Regions from separate parts of the Pseudomonas imperatae genome, predicted to be linked through region 2. Evidence: predicted binding sites of a transcription regulator. Region 2 holds the regulator's gene; the other holds the start of a gene.
What was found. Region 2 encodes sigma-54, which starts transcription at its own class of promoters, with help from an activator protein. Its sites were predicted from a motif close to ANTGGCATNNANNTTGCTNT; they were not measured.
Positions count from the first base shown of each region.

Region 1 (7,156 bases), on a different contig from region 2:
CAGGGCCACGCCCACCAGATTGACCGGCGGGGTCACGGCCAGGTCGCCGGTCTTCAGGGCGCGCTGCAGGGTCTCATGCCGCGAGGGCTGGGAGTTCACGTCAAAGCCCAAGGGCAGTTTCAGCCGTGTCTGCGACTGGGTGAAGAACACCGGGTAGTAATCGTCACGCGTGGCGGCTGGCACCAGCGAACCGTCCGGCCGCTGGTCGCGGATGGCAAAGTCCTCGATGCCCTCGTCACGGGCTGCCTGCTCGAAGGCGGCGCGCTGGGCGTTGGTCACCCGCGGCAGCCAGGAATAGGCCTGAGTGCGCAGCAGCAACGGCCCGGCATAGCCTTCGTATTCGTGGCGGCTGACGTTGTCGGAATAGCTGAAAAAACGGCGCAGGCCAGCCAGGCGCTGGGTCTGGTCCTCGAAGCGCTCTTCGATGCGGCTGAAACGTTCGTTGGCCAGCAGCTCGAAGCGTTGCCGCAACTGCCGCTGATACAGCTCGGAGGTGCCCAGGGCCACCAGGCTGGTGACCACGGCGCCAGCGGCCAGCGCCAGCGAGGCGATAAGCCAGGCGGAGGCATCCTCACTGATAAAGCCAAGAATTTTCGGGCGAACGGCATGCAACGACATAAGCGGAACTCACAACGCCGGCGTGCTTCGTATCACTTTGGCTTTGGCTCAGTTATAGCTATTTGCCAGTAGTTTGCCTAGTGAGTCATCAAGCGAAATTGTTGATCATGGGGTGCAGCAAAAAGGGCTCCATGGGAGCCCTTTCGCGATGTAGCCAAAATGTACGACAGTCAGGACTGGCGCGGGCTACCGTTCATCGGGCCTGAATTTTCCAGGCGCGGTGAATCTTGCTGTTGCGGGCGAAGTCCGGGTCCAGGGTCTGGGCGCTGATTTCTTCCACCTGGTAACGCTCGCCCAGGTGCTCGTCGAGCTGGAACTTGCGGAAGTTGTTGGAGAAATACAGCACCCCGTCCTTGGCCAGGCGCGCCACGGCCAGGTCCAGCAGCTCGACGTGGTCGCGCTGCACGTCGAACACGCCTTCCATGCGCTTGGAGTTGGAGAAGGTCGGCGGATCGATGAAGATCAGGTCGTATTCCTCGCGGTTGGCCGCCAGCCACGCCATCACGTCACCCTGCTCCAGGCGGTTCTTGTCGGAGAAACCGTTCAGCGACAGGTTGCGGCGCGCCCAGTCCAGGTAGGTTTTCGACAGGTCGACGCTGGTGGTGCTCCGCGCGCCGCCCTTGGCCGCGTGCACGCTGGCCGTGGCGGTGTAGCAGAACAGGTTGAGGAAGCGCTTGCCGGCCGCCTCGCGCTGGATGCGCAGGCGCATCGGCCGGTGGTCCAGGAACAGGCCGGTGTCCAGGTAGTCGGTGAGGTTCACCAGCAGCTTGATGCCGCCTTCCTGCACTTCGGTGAACTGGCCCTGGGCGCTCTGGCGCTCGTATTGCTTGGTGCCGCTCTGGCGCTCGCGGCGCTTGATGATCACGCGGCTCTTGTCGATGCCCAGCGCCTGGGGAATGGCGGCCAGGGCGTCGAACAGGCGGGCCTGGGCCTTTTCCGGGTCGATGGATTTCGGCGCGGCGTATTCCTGCACGTGGACCCAGTCGTGGTACAGGTCGATGGCCAGGGCGTACTCGGGCATGTCGGCGTCATACACGCGGTAGCAGTCGACCTTCTCGCGGCGGGCCCACTTGCCCAGCTGCTTGAGGTTCTTCTGCAGGCGGTTGGCGAACATCTGCCCGCCTTCGCTCAGGCGCGCCTGCTCGACCACAACCGGTGCCGGCTTGATCGGGTTGCCGTTCTTGTTGACGCGCGCGTACGGGTCGGCAGCCGGCTGGGTGGCCTGCTCGTCGGCCTGTTCGCGTTCCAGCTGGCGCTGCTCGGCGGTGCGGCGCTCGCCGGTGACGAACTGGTCGGGCAGCACCTTGATCAGCAGCAGCTTGCACGGCAGCGCGCCGTTCCAGAACGAGTATTGCTTGTGGCTGCGAATGCCCATGCGCTTGCCCAGGTCCGGGGCGCCGGTGAACACCGCCGCTTCCCAGTTCAGGCAGGCCTGGCGCAGGCGCTCGCCGAGGTTCTGGTAGAGGTACAGCAGGCTGGCCTCGTCACCCAGGCGCTCGCCGTAGGGAGGGTTGCAGATTACCAGGCCTTTCTGGTTCTGGTCCGGGCGCGGCTCAAAGGTCGCGACTTCGCCCTGGTAGATCTTGATCCAGTCGCTGAGGCCGGCACGCTCGACGTTGTTGCGACCAGGCTGGATCAGGCGCGGGTCGGCTTCGTAGCCGCGGATCCACAGCGGTGGCTTGGCCAGGCCGGCGTCGGCACGGGCCAGCGCCTCGTCGTGCAGCTTGCGCCACAGGGCCGGCACGTGGCCCAGCCAGGCGCTGAAGCCCCAGCGGGTGCGCTTGAGGTTGGGGGCGATGTCGGCGGCGATCATCGCCGCTTCCACCAGGAAGGTGCCCACGCCGCACATCGGGTCGGCCAGCGCGCCGCCTTCGGCAGCAATGCGCGGCCAGCCGGAACGGATCAGGATCGCCGCCGCCAGGTTTTCCTTCAGCGGCGCCGCGCCTTGCTGCAGGCGGTAGCCGCGCTGGTGCAGGCTGTGGCCGGACAGGTCCAGGGACAGAATGGCTTCGCCACGGTCCAGGCGCAGGTGCACGCGCAGGTCGGGGTTGAGCTTGTCGACGCTGGGGCGCTCGCCCTCGGGGGTGCGCAGCTTGTCGACGATGGCGTCCTTGACCTTCAGGGCGCCGAAGTGGGTGTTGTCGATGCCCGAGCCATGGCCGCTGAACTCCACCGCCAGGGTGCCGTCGGGCAGCAGGTGGTCCTGCCAGTCCACGTCGTGCACGCCGTGGTACAGGTCTTCGGCGTCCTTCATGGCGAAGCGTTTGAGCACCAGCAGCACGCGGTTGCCCAGGCGCGACCACAGGCACAGGCGGTAGGCCGTTTCCATGTCGGCCATGCCGCGCACGGCGGAGGTGTGTTCGCGGGTGTCTTCGAGGCCAAGCGCGGTGGCTTCCTCAGCAAGCAGGCCTTCGAGGCCCTTGGGGCAGGTGAGGAAGAGTTCGTAACGATCCGACATGGGGTATCCAGGGGCATGAGCCATAAATGGAAGGGCAACGCATCACCCTTCCCGAGTTTAACCAGGCGCTTTTCTGTGGAAGCGCCCGTGTGACACCACCGTGGTGTCGACCGCCGGGACTGGAAATCGGCTGTGGAACAGCCTTTGATCGCCCCGGCAGAAAAAAATTCTGCAAAACGACGGGCCTGAAAATGACCCTTCGTCGTTTAATACTGAAAAGCATTTAGCCATCAATCCCTGATGGCAACGTCCCATTACTGGGGCTGCAAGGCTGATCATAGCCGGGTTTAACCCCCGCTGGCCTTTGAAGCATCCTTTTACTTATGGTCGAGACACCATAATCGTTACGTCCTTATGACAAAACGGTCGTTCACACGGAAGAACGCATTGTTTAGAAATCCCTACAGGCCGCATCGCAATGGTACGGCACCACTGCTCGCCACGCCGGCAGCGAGCATCCAAAACCGGCAGAAAGACTCTGCCCGGCCTCAGACGAGGCCGACGGGACATAACAGTCAACAGACGAGGGCAACACCCTATGAGAAGACTTAAGCGTGATCCGTTGGAACGAGCATTTTTACGCGGATACCAATATGGCATCCATGGCAAATCCCGTGAGCTTTGCCCTTTTACTCTACCGTCAGTTCGTCAAGCCTGGATCAATGGCTGGCGTGAAGGACGCGGCGACAACTGGGACGGTATGACCGGCACTGCGGGTATCCACAGACTCAACGAACTTCACGCGGTCGGCTGACGAGGACGATTTTTCTCTTACATTTTCGTGATCAACCATGCGCGCCCTAACGGGCGGCGGGCGAGAGCCCAGGGGCCCCTTCGAGGGCCCCTTTTTTATGCCTTCAGCCCCGTGGCAGCGCGGCGATGGCGTCCACCGCCTCGCGGATCAGCGCCGGGCCCTTGTAGATGAAGCCCGAGTACAGCTGCACCAGGCTGGCGCCGGCGGCGATTTTCTCGGCCGCGTGCTTGCCTTCGGTGATACCGCCCACCGCGATGATCGGCATGCGCCCGGCCAGCTCGCCGGCCAGCACCTTGACGATGTGGGTGCTCTTCTCGCGCACCGGCGCGCCCGACAAACCGCCCGCCTCGTCACCGTGTGCCAGGCCCTCGACGCCTTCACGGCCCAGGGTGGTGTTGGTGGCGATGACCGCGTCCATGCCGGAGGCCAGCAGCGCCTGGGCCACTTGCACGGTTTCCTCGTCGCTCATGTCCGGGGCGATCTTGATCGCCACCGGCACGCGCTTGCCGTGCTGCACGGCCAGCACTTCGCGGCGTGCTGCCAGGGCGTCGAGCAGCTGCTTGAGCGACTCGCCGAACTGCAGGCTGCGCAGGCCCGGGGTGTTGGGCGAGCTGACGTTGACGGTGATGTAGCTGGCGTGGGCGTAGACCTTGTCCAGGCAGATCAGGTAGTCGTCGACGGCGCGCTCCACTGGGGTGTCGAAGTTCTTGCCGATGTTGATGCCCAGCACGCCCTTGTACTGCGACGCGCGCACGCGGTTGAGCAGGTTGTCCACGCCCAGGTTGTTGAAGCCCATGCGGTTGATGATGGCGGTGGCTTCAGGCAGGCGGAAGATGCGCGGCTTGGGGTTTCCCGGCTGCGGGCGCGGGGTGACCGTGCCGATCTCGACGAAACCGAAGCCCAGCTGGGCGAAACCGTCGATGGCCGCGCCGTTCTTGTCCAGGCCCGCGGCCAGGCCCACCGGGTTGTCGAACGCAAGGCCCATGACGGTCACGGGCAGACGCGCCGGCGCCTTGGTCAGCAAGCCGTTGAGCCCCAGGCGGCCACCTGCGCCGATCAGGTCCAGGGACAGGTCGTGGGAGGTTTCCGGAGAGAGTTTGAACAACAGCTGGCGGGCCAGGTTATACATGGGCAGGCATGACTCGTTGGAAGATCGTCGGGGGCCGGCATTATAGCCACATTTACGCCCCCATAGCAGCTGCCGCAGGCGGCGTCCGCATCCAGCACCGTCCCGGTGCACTGGCATACCTCTTGCGTCACTTTGGGTACTTCCACACGGACCCCCGACATGACCGAGCCCCACACCCCCCTGGCCTGGGTGGCCGGCAGCGATGCGCCGGAGATAACCAGCCTGAACATCGGCTACATGGCCCTCACTGACTGCGCCCCGCTGGTGGTCGCCGCCACCCAAGGCTTCGCCCAGCCCCACGGCCTGACCCTGAACCTGCACCGCCAGGCGTCCTGGGCCGGGCTGCGCGACAAACTGCTGAGTGGCGAACTGGACGCGGCCCACAGCCTGTACGGCATGGTCTACGCCGTGCACCTGGGCATTGGCGGCACCCCGGCCAGCGACATGGCGGTGCTGATGGGCCTCAACCAGAACGGCCAGAGCATCAACCTGTCACCCACCCTGCAGGCCGTTGGCGTGACCAGCCCCGAGGCACTGGCGCGCCACGCGCACCAGCAAGGTGCGCGCCTGACCTTCGCCCAGACCTTCCCCACCGGCACCCACGCCCTGTGGCTGTATTACTGGCTGGCCGCCCAGGGCATCCACCCGCTCGACGACGTCGACAGCGTGGTGGTCCCCCCGCCGCAGATGGTGGCGCACCTGCGCGCCGAGCGCATCGACGGCTTCTGCGTGGGCGAGCCCTGGGCCGCCAGCGCCGTGGACCAGGGCCTGGGCTTCACCCTCAGCACCAGCCAGGCGATCTGGCCCGACCACCCGGAGAAGGTGCTGGCGTGCACCCAGGCCTTCGTCGACCAACACCCCAACAGCGCCCGCGCCCTGGTGGCCAGCGTGCTGCAGGCCAGCCGCTTCATCGAGCAGAGCCCGGAAAACCTGCGCGGCACCGCGCAGCTGCTCAGCGGCGAGGAGTACCTGGACGCACCACTGACCGCCATCGAGCCGCGTCTGCTGGGCAACTACGACGACGGCCTGGGCCACCACTGGCATGACCCTCACGCCCTGCGCTTCTTCGCCGGCGGCAGCGTCAACCAGCCGTGGCTGTCCGACGCCATGTGGTTCATGACCCAGTTCCGCCGCTGGGGCCTGCTGCGCCATGACCCGGACTACCTGGGCATCGCCCGGCAAGTGCAGCAGACCGCGCTGTACCGCAGCGCAGCCGCCAGTGTCGGTGTGCCGGTGGCCCTTGATGATCTGCGCAGCAGCCAACTGATCGATGGCAAGGTCTGGGACGGCAGCGACCCTGCCGGCTACGCGCGCAGCTTCGCCCTGCATGCCTTGGCCGATGACTGACGGGAGACGACCACTATGCTGCGTATCCTGTTGATCAACGACACCCCGCGCAAGGTCGGGCGCCTCAAGTCGGCGTTGGTGGAAGCCGGTTTCGAGGTGATCGACGAGTCGGGCCTGACCATCGACCTGCCGGCGCGCGTCGAAACGGTGCGCCCGGATGTCATTCTGATCGATACCGAGTCACCGGGCCGCGATGTGATGGAGCAAGTGGTGCTGGTGAGCCGTGACCAGCCGCGCCCTATTGTGATGTTCACCGACGAACACGACCCGCAGGTAATGCGCCAGGCGATCAAGTCCGGGGTCAGCGCCTACATCGTCGAAGGCATCCAGGCCCAGCGGCTACAGCCGATCCTTGACGTGGCCATGGCCCGCTTCGAGAGCGACCAGGCCCTGCGCGCACAACTGCAGGCCCGCGACCAGCAGCTGGCCGAGCGCAAGCGCATCGAGCTGGCCAAGGGGCTGCTGATGAAGATGAAGGACTGCAAGGAAGAGGAGGCCTACACCCTGATGCGCCGGCAGGCCATGAGCCGCCAGCAGAAGCTGATCCAGGTGGCGGAGCAGATCATTGCCATGAGCGAACTGCTGGGCTGATCCCCACCCTTGTTCCGTAAGAACGCGAGTGGGGGCTGGCCCGGGATTTGCTTTGTATCAGCCAGGTAGCCAACGGCGGTTGCCCCCACATTGAACGACAAAGACGTCGCACACCCTCTCGCCCTGGCGAGCCGGGTTGCGGCGTTTTTTCGTTTTCGGCCCCTGCTGCCCCCTGTCGAGGTGTTCGATGAGCACAAGCTTCTGGAAATCCGGCCATGCCCCTACGCTGTTCGCCGCCTTCCTGTATTTCGATCTGAGC
Region 1 is NZ_JBSKHP010000031.1:19,005-26,160, forward strand. It holds gene ACWKWX_RS27970 (sensor domain-containing diguanylate cyclase) at 1-618, opposite strand, end outside; gene rlmKL (bifunctional 23S rRNA (guanine(2069)-N(7))-methyltransferase RlmK/23S rRNA (guanine(2445)-N(2))-methyltransferase RlmL) at 812-3,076, opposite strand; gene rmf (ribosome modulation factor) at 3,615-3,830, shown strand; gene ACWKWX_RS27985 (quinone-dependent dihydroorotate dehydrogenase) at 3,934-4,959, opposite strand; gene ACWKWX_RS27990 (CmpA/NrtA family ABC transporter substrate-binding protein) at 5,119-6,306, shown strand; gene ACWKWX_RS27995 (ANTAR domain-containing response regulator) at 6,322-6,897, shown strand; gene ACWKWX_RS28000 (nitrate/nitrite transporter) at 7,085-7,156, shown strand, end outside.
Region 1: ACWKWX_RS27990 (CmpA/NrtA family ABC transporter substrate-binding protein) is a predicted target of sigma-54. The motif match lies at 5,069-5,088, and genes of this name have one in related genera.

Region 2 (7,156 bases):
GGCCCAGGTGCTGTTCGAGCGCTGGGCGGATGTCGACGAAGCGGTGGCGGCGTGCGTGATTTCCCATCACAACCTGGCCGACCTGCACCTGCGCCTGATGCAGCCGGAGGAGAGCGCCGAGTACCTGTGCGCCATCCACCAGCGCCTGTTGCAGGCCGCCCAGGACCCGCGCCTTACCCCGGCGCTGCGTGAGGCAGCGCTGCGCCACAGCAGCAAGACCTACGCCGAGTTGCTGGCCTTCATCAGCGAATACGGCGAATACCCGCGCACCAGCCGGCTGTTGTTCGGCCAGGAAACCCGGGGCCGCGCGGCCCCCCAACACGGAGTCCATTGAAATGCCCTATACCTTGCCTGCGCTGCCCTACGCCTACGATGCCCTGGAACCGCACATCGACGCGGCCACCATGGAAATCCACTACACCAAGCACCATCAGACCTACATCAACAACCTCAACGCCGCCGTCGAAGGCACCGAGTATGCCGAGTGGCCGATCGACAAGCTGGTCGGCAGCGTCAAGCAGTTGCCCGAGAAGTTGCAGCCGGCGGTGGTCAACCAGGGTGGCGGGCACGCTAACCACTCGCTGTTCTGGGACGTGATGGCGCCCAAGGGCGGCGGCCAGCCCCAAGGCAGCGTGGCTGAAGCCATTGACAAGCAGTTGGGCGGTTTCGACGCGTTCAAGGAGGCCTTCACCAAGGCAGCGCTGACCCGCTTTGGCAGCGGCTGGGCATGGCTGAGCGTGACCCCGCAGAAGCAACTGGTGGTGGAAAGCAGCGGCAACCAGGACAGCCCGCTGATGCACGGCAACACGCCGATCCTGGGCCTGGACGTGTGGGAACACGCCTACTACCTGAAGTACCAGAACCGTCGCCCTGAATACATCAATGCCTTCTACAACGTGGTCAACTGGGCCGAGGTAGAGCGGCGCTACAAGGCAGCGCTGGCTTGAATCGGCGCCTGCTGCTGACCCGGCTGCGGCTGATCCTGGGCAGCGCCCTGCTGTTGGCGGGCGCGGCCATCATCATCACCGAAGCCCTGGCGCGCTTCGCGCCACTCTGATCGAACTCCCTGTAGCAGCGGCCGCCAGGCCGCGTCCGCGGTGTGCCTGCTGTAACGGGTTGCCCCGGGACGCGGCCTGGCGGCCGCTGCTACGGGGGTGTTGTTGGTAGCAAAAAGCCCGGCACTTGGCCGGGCTTTTTGTTGGGGGGGGGGCAGGGCGGTCATTCGCCTTCGTCGAACTTGTTGTTGATCAGCTCGACGATCGCCGCCATGGCTTCGTCCTGTTCCTCGCCTTCGGTGGACAGGTACACCTGGGTACCTTTGCCGGCGGCCAGCATCATGACGGCCATGATGCTCTTGCCGTCGATCATGCTGTCGGCGTTGCGGCCGATGCGGACCTGGCAGTTGCCGAAGCGGCCGGCGACGCCGACGAACTTGGCGGCCGCGCGGGCGTGCAGGCCAAGCTTGTTGATGATTTCGATTTCACGAGCAGGCATCGCGGTGGGGATCCTTTCAACTGAGGTCGCGGTGGCGAACCTGGACATTCTTGAGCGTCTGCTGCAGGGCCTGGCCAAGGCGTTCGGTCAGGTAGACCGAGCGATGGTGCCCGCCGGTGCAGCCGATGGCAATGGTGACGTAGGCGCGGTTGCTGGCGGCGAAGCGCGGCAACCACTTGAGCAGGTAGCTTGAGATGTCCTGGTACATCTCCTCGACGTCGGGCTGCGCGGCCAGGTAGTCGATGACCGGTTGCTCCAGGCCTGAATGGTCGCGAAGTTCCGGCTTCCAATAGGGGTTGGGCAGGCAGCGCACGTCGAACACCAGGTCGGCGTCCACCGGCATGCCACGCTTGAAACCAAATGACTCCACCAGGAACGCGGTGCCCGGCTCCGGCTTGTTCAGCAGGCGCAGCTTGAGCGAGTCGCGCAGCTGGTACAGGTTCAGGTGGGTGGTGTTGATCTTCAGGTCAGCCAGGTCGGCGATCGGGCTGAGCAGGTCGGTTTCCACCCGGATGGCTTCGGCCAGCGAACGGCTGGCGTTGCTCAGCGGGTGGCGGCGGCGGGTCTCGGAGAAGCGCTTGAGCAGGGTTTCTTCGTCGGCGTCCAGGTACAGCACGTCGCACTGGATGTGCTTGTCGCGGGCTTCCTGCAGCAGTTGCGGAAAACGCGACAGGTCGCTGGGCAGGTTGCGCGCATCGATGGACACGGCTACCAGCGGCTGGGCCAGCTCGGTGCGGATCAGGGCGCGCTCGGCCAGTTCCGGCAGCAGGCCGGCCGGCAGGTTGTCGATGCAGTAGAAACCGTTGTCTTCCAGCACGTCCAGCGCGGTGCTTTTGCCCGAGCCGGAACGGCCGCTGACGATGATCAGGCGCATGGTCAATGACCTTTCTGTTCGTCCAGCACAACCTGATAGAGGGCATCGCTGCTTTTCGCCGAGCGCAGGCGCTCGCGCACGTCGGCGCGGTCGAGCATGCCGGCGATCTGGCTCAGCAACGCCAGGTGTTCATTGGTCGCCTCCTGGGGGACCAGGAGCACGAAGACCAGGTCGACCGGGGCGCCGTCGATGGCGTCGTAGTCGATCTTGTTCTCCAGGTGCAGCAGGGCGCTGATCGGCGTGGTGCAGCCAACCAGGCGGCAATGGGGGATGGCAATACCGTTGCCAAAACCGGTCGAGCCCAGTTTTTCGCGGGCGACCAGGCTTTCGAACACTACCTGCATCTCAAGGCCGGGGACTTCCCGGGCGATGAGGGTGGCGATGTGTTCGAGTACTTTCTTCTTGCTGCCGCCCGGCGCGTTCACGAGGGAACGGCCGGGGGTCAGGATGTTTTCAAGTCGGATCATGAGGGGGGAGTGTCAGCGGGCGGTCTGGCCTTGCAGCAGACTCTGCTGTTTTTCCTTATGCTTTTTGAGTTGGCGGTCGAGCTTGTCGGTCAGCAGGTCGATGGCCGCGTACATGTCATCATGTTCCGCGTTTGCCACGACTTCGCCACCGGGTACGCGCAGGGTGGCCTCGATTTTCTGTTTCAGCTTCTCGACCTCCATGATGACCTGCACGTTGGTGATCTTGTCGAAATGGCGCTCCAATCGGTCGAGTTTCTCACCGATGTAAGTGCGCATGGCGTCGGTCACAACCAGTTGATGTCCACTGATGTTGACTTGCATACCGCTTTCTCCTTATTGCCAGTGCATAAAGAGACAGGTTGGTTAACCTGCCACTGGAACGCTGTGGCACATCCGGCAAGCCCACTGGCAGCGCCTTGGCGCTGCCAGGATTCACATCAGCCGCTTGCGTTCGCTGGACGGCGCGATCCCTAGGGATTCACGGTACTTGGCGACAGTGCGGCGGGCTACCTGGATGCCTTGTGCCTCCAGTAAACCAGCGATCTTGCTGTCACTCAATGGCTTTTTCTGATTTTCCGCGGCAACCAGTTTCTTGATGATCGCGCGGATCGCCGTGGACGAGCATTCTCCGCCCTCGGAGGTGCTGACGTGGCTGGAGAAAAAGTATTTCAGCTCGTAGATGCCGCGCGGGGTGTGCATGTATTTCTGCGTGGTCACCCGCGAAATGGTCGACTCGTGCATGCCCACCGCCTCGGCGATGTCGTGCAGCACCAGCGGCTTCATGGCCTCGTCGCCGTAGTCGAGGAAACCGCGCTGGTGCTCGACGATCTGGCTGGCGACCTTCATCAGGGTCTCGTTGCGGCTCTGCAGGCTCTTGATGAACCAGCGCGCCTCCTGCAACTGGTTGCGCATGAAGGTGTTGTCGGCGCTGGTGTCGGCGCGGCGCACGAAGCCGGCGTACTGCGGGTTGACGCGCAGGCGCGGTACGGCTTCCTGGTTCAGCTCCACCAGCCAGCGCTCGTTGTCCTTGCGCACGATGACGTCGGGCACCACGTACTCGGCTTCGCTGGACTCGATCTGCGAGCCAGGGCGCGGGTTGAGGCTTTGCACCAGTTCAATGACCTGGCGCAGCTCGTCTTCCTTGAGCTTCATGCGGCGCATCAGCTGGCTGTAGTCGCGGCTGCCCAGCAGGTCGATGTAGTCGGCCACCAGGCGCTGGGCCTCACTGAGCCACGGCGTGCGCGGGGGCATCTGGCGCAGTTGCAGCAGCAGGCATTCGCTGAGGTCGCGGGCGCCGATGCCGGCGGGCTCGAACTGCTGGATGCGGTGCAGCACGGCTTCCACTTCGTCCAGCTCGATGTCCAGCTCCGGGTCGAAGGAGTCGCAGATCTCCTGCAGCGTCTCGTCCAGGTAGCCCTGGTTGTTGATGCAGTCGATCAGGGTGACCGCGATCAGGCGATCGGTGTCGGACATGGGCGCCAGGTTGAGTTGCCACAGCAGATGGCTCTGCAGGCTTTCGCCGGCCGACGTGCGGGTGGTGAAGTCCCATTCGTCGTCATCGTTGCTGGGCAGGCTGCTGGCGCTGGTCTGGTAGATGTCTTCCCAGGCGGTGTCGACGGGAAGCTCGTTGGGAATGCGCTCGCTCCACTCGCCGTCTTCGAGGTTGTCGACGGTGGGGGCGGAGGTTTCCTGGTAGCTGGGCTCCTGGATTTCCGGCGTGACCTGTTGCTCGGCCTTGTCGGCCATGGGGTCGCTGTTGTCGAAGTCGTCGCCTTCTTCCTGGCGTTCGAGCATCGGATTGGATTCCAGGGCCTCCTGGATTTCCTGTTGGAGGTCCAGGGTGGAGAGCTGGAGGAGGCGGATGGCCTGTTGCAACTGCGGTGTCATCGTCAGTTGCTGGCCCATTCTTAGGACGAGCGATGGTTTCATGGCAGGGGCTTAACACCTTATTCGCCGGCGCAAAGCGCCATCCACTACGGGCGCCGAGGCTCTCGGCTTTTGTCGTAAGCAAATTATATGCCTGAAACCGAAGTGTTTGCCTAGAGCGACACCGCAATTAATTCGCGGCGCGCCCCGGGCAACCAGCCAAACACCTCGCCGTTACAGGCGGAACTCGTGGCCGAGGTAAACCTCTTTCACCAGTTGGTTTGCCAGGATGGTCTCGGCATCGCCTTCGGCGATCAGCTGGCCATCGTTGACGATGTAAGCGGTTTCACAGATATCCAGGGTCTCGCGAACGTTGTGGTCGGTGATCAACACGCCGATGCCCTTGTTCTTGAGGTGATGAATGATCTGCTTGATGTCGCCGACCGAGATCGGGTCGACACCGGCAAAGGGTTCGTCCAGCAGGATGAACTTGGGCGCGGTCGCCAGCGCGCGGGCAATTTCCACCCGGCGCCGCTCGCCGCCCGACAGGCTCATGCCCAGGTTGTCGCGGATGTGCGTGATGTGGAACTCCTGCAGCAGGCTTTCCAGCTCCTTCACGCGGCCGGCCTTGTCCAGCTCCGGGCGGGTTTCCAGGATGGCCATGATGTTGTCGGAGACCGACAGCTTGCGGAAGATCGAGGCTTCCTGCGGCAGGTAGCCGATGCCCGAGCGAGCGCGACCGTGCATGGGCTGGTGGCTCACGTCCAGGTCGTCGATCAGCACGCGGCCCTGATCGGCGCGCACCAGGCCGACGATCATGTAGAAGCAGGTGGTCTTGCCGGCGCCGTTAGGCCCCAGGAGGCCGACGATCTGCCCACTTTCGATGGACATGCTGACGTCACGCACCACTTGCCGGCCCTTGTAGGCCTTGGCCAGGTGCTGGGCTTTGAGGATAGCCATTACTTGCCCTGCTGCTGGTCGGTTTTGCTTTTCGGCTGGATGACCATGTCGATGCGTGGTCGTGGCGTGACCTTGGCGCCCGTGGCGCGGCCGGCATTCACCACCTGCTTGACGGTGTCATAGACGATCTTCTCGCCTTCGGACGTGTTGCCGTCGTTCACCACCTTGGCCTGGTCGATCAGGATGATGCGGTTCTGCGCCGAGAAGTACTGGATGGTCTTGCCGTAGCCCTGGACGATGGGCTTGTCGATCGCCGGCTTCTGCTCGTAGTAGGCCAGGTTGCCCACCGAGGTGAAGGTGTCGACGTCGCCCTGGGCGTTGCGGGTGATGGTCACGGTGTTGCCGGTGATCTTCATGGTGCCCTGGGTGATGATGACGTTGCCCTTGTAGACGGCCACGCCCTGCTTGTCATCCAGTTGTGCGTCGTCGGACTGGATGTGGATCGGCTGGTCGCGATCCGTAGGCAGTGCCCAGGCGCCAGCGCTCCCCAGTGCAGAGCCCAGGGAGAGCAATAAAGGGAGGGTTTTAGCGAGCCTCATACAGTCCTCTTACGTTTGACAGCAAGTTGATCTTGCTGTCTTTCAAATATGCCTTCATGCCCGTGCCCGTCGAGACGCCACCGGCGCCGTCGATTCTAACGTCTCGGTCAGTCTGCGCATATTGCTGTTGTGGGAATACCGTCATGCGCGTGGTGGTAATCAGGGTAGGACGGTTTTTCTGGTCGGTGCGGGCCACGCGGACGTTGTCGATCAGCTCGACCTGGGTGCCGTCGGGGTTCACTTCGCCGTGGTCGCTGGTCACGTGCCAGGGGTACACGGTGCCGCGGTACAGGTTCATGTCCGGGTTGGTCACCTTGGTGACCTGGCTGGCCTGCAGGTGCTCGACCTTGTCACCGGTCATGCGGTACTGCACGCCGCCGTCAGGCAGGAACTGCACAGCGTGGGCGTTGATGGCGTAATAGTCGATGGCACTTTCGTCGACAGCAGCCGCAGGCTTGTCGAGGAAGGTGTCCGGGTTGATGTTCCAGTAGCCGACGGAGACGAAGATCGCCACGACGACACAGAACAACAGGAGATTGCGCAGTTTTTTACTCGGCATGGGAAACTCTATAAATAGGCGGCCAGGGCCGCTTCGAGGTTGCCTTGGGCACGCAGGATCAGCTCGCAGAACTCGCGGGCCGCGCCTTCGCCGCCACGGGCCTGGGTCACGCCGTCGGCGTGCTCGCGCACGAACGGCACGGCGTTGGCCACGGCCATGCCCAGGCCGACGCGGCGGATGGGGGCCAGGTCCGGCAGGTCGTCGCCCAGGTAGGCTACCTGTTCATAGCTTAGGCCCAGTTGCGCCAGAAGGTCGTCCAGTGCCACCAATTTGTCTTCGCGGCCCTGGTACAGGTGGGCGATGCCCAGGCTCTTGGCCCGGCGCTCGACGATCGGGTTCTTGCGCCCGGTGATGATCGCCGTGGCTACGCCCGAGTTGATCAGCATCTTGATGCCCT
Region 2 is NZ_JBSKHP010000001.1:267,916-275,071, forward strand. It holds gene ACWKWX_RS01250 (DUF2753 family protein) at 1-334, shown strand, start outside; gene ACWKWX_RS01255 (superoxide dismutase) at 336-947, shown strand; gene ACWKWX_RS01260 (HPr family phosphocarrier protein) at 1,219-1,494, opposite strand; gene rapZ (RNase adapter RapZ) at 1,511-2,368, opposite strand; gene ptsN (PTS IIA-like nitrogen regulatory protein PtsN) at 2,371-2,835, opposite strand; gene hpf (ribosome hibernation-promoting factor, HPF/YfiA family) at 2,848-3,156, opposite strand; gene ACWKWX_RS01280 (RNA polymerase factor sigma-54) at 3,268-4,764, opposite strand; gene lptB (LPS export ABC transporter ATP-binding protein) at 4,936-5,661, opposite strand; gene lptA (lipopolysaccharide transport periplasmic protein LptA) at 5,661-6,200, opposite strand; gene lptC (LPS export ABC transporter periplasmic protein LptC) at 6,187-6,759, opposite strand; gene ACWKWX_RS01300 (KdsC family phosphatase) at 6,768-7,156, opposite strand, start outside.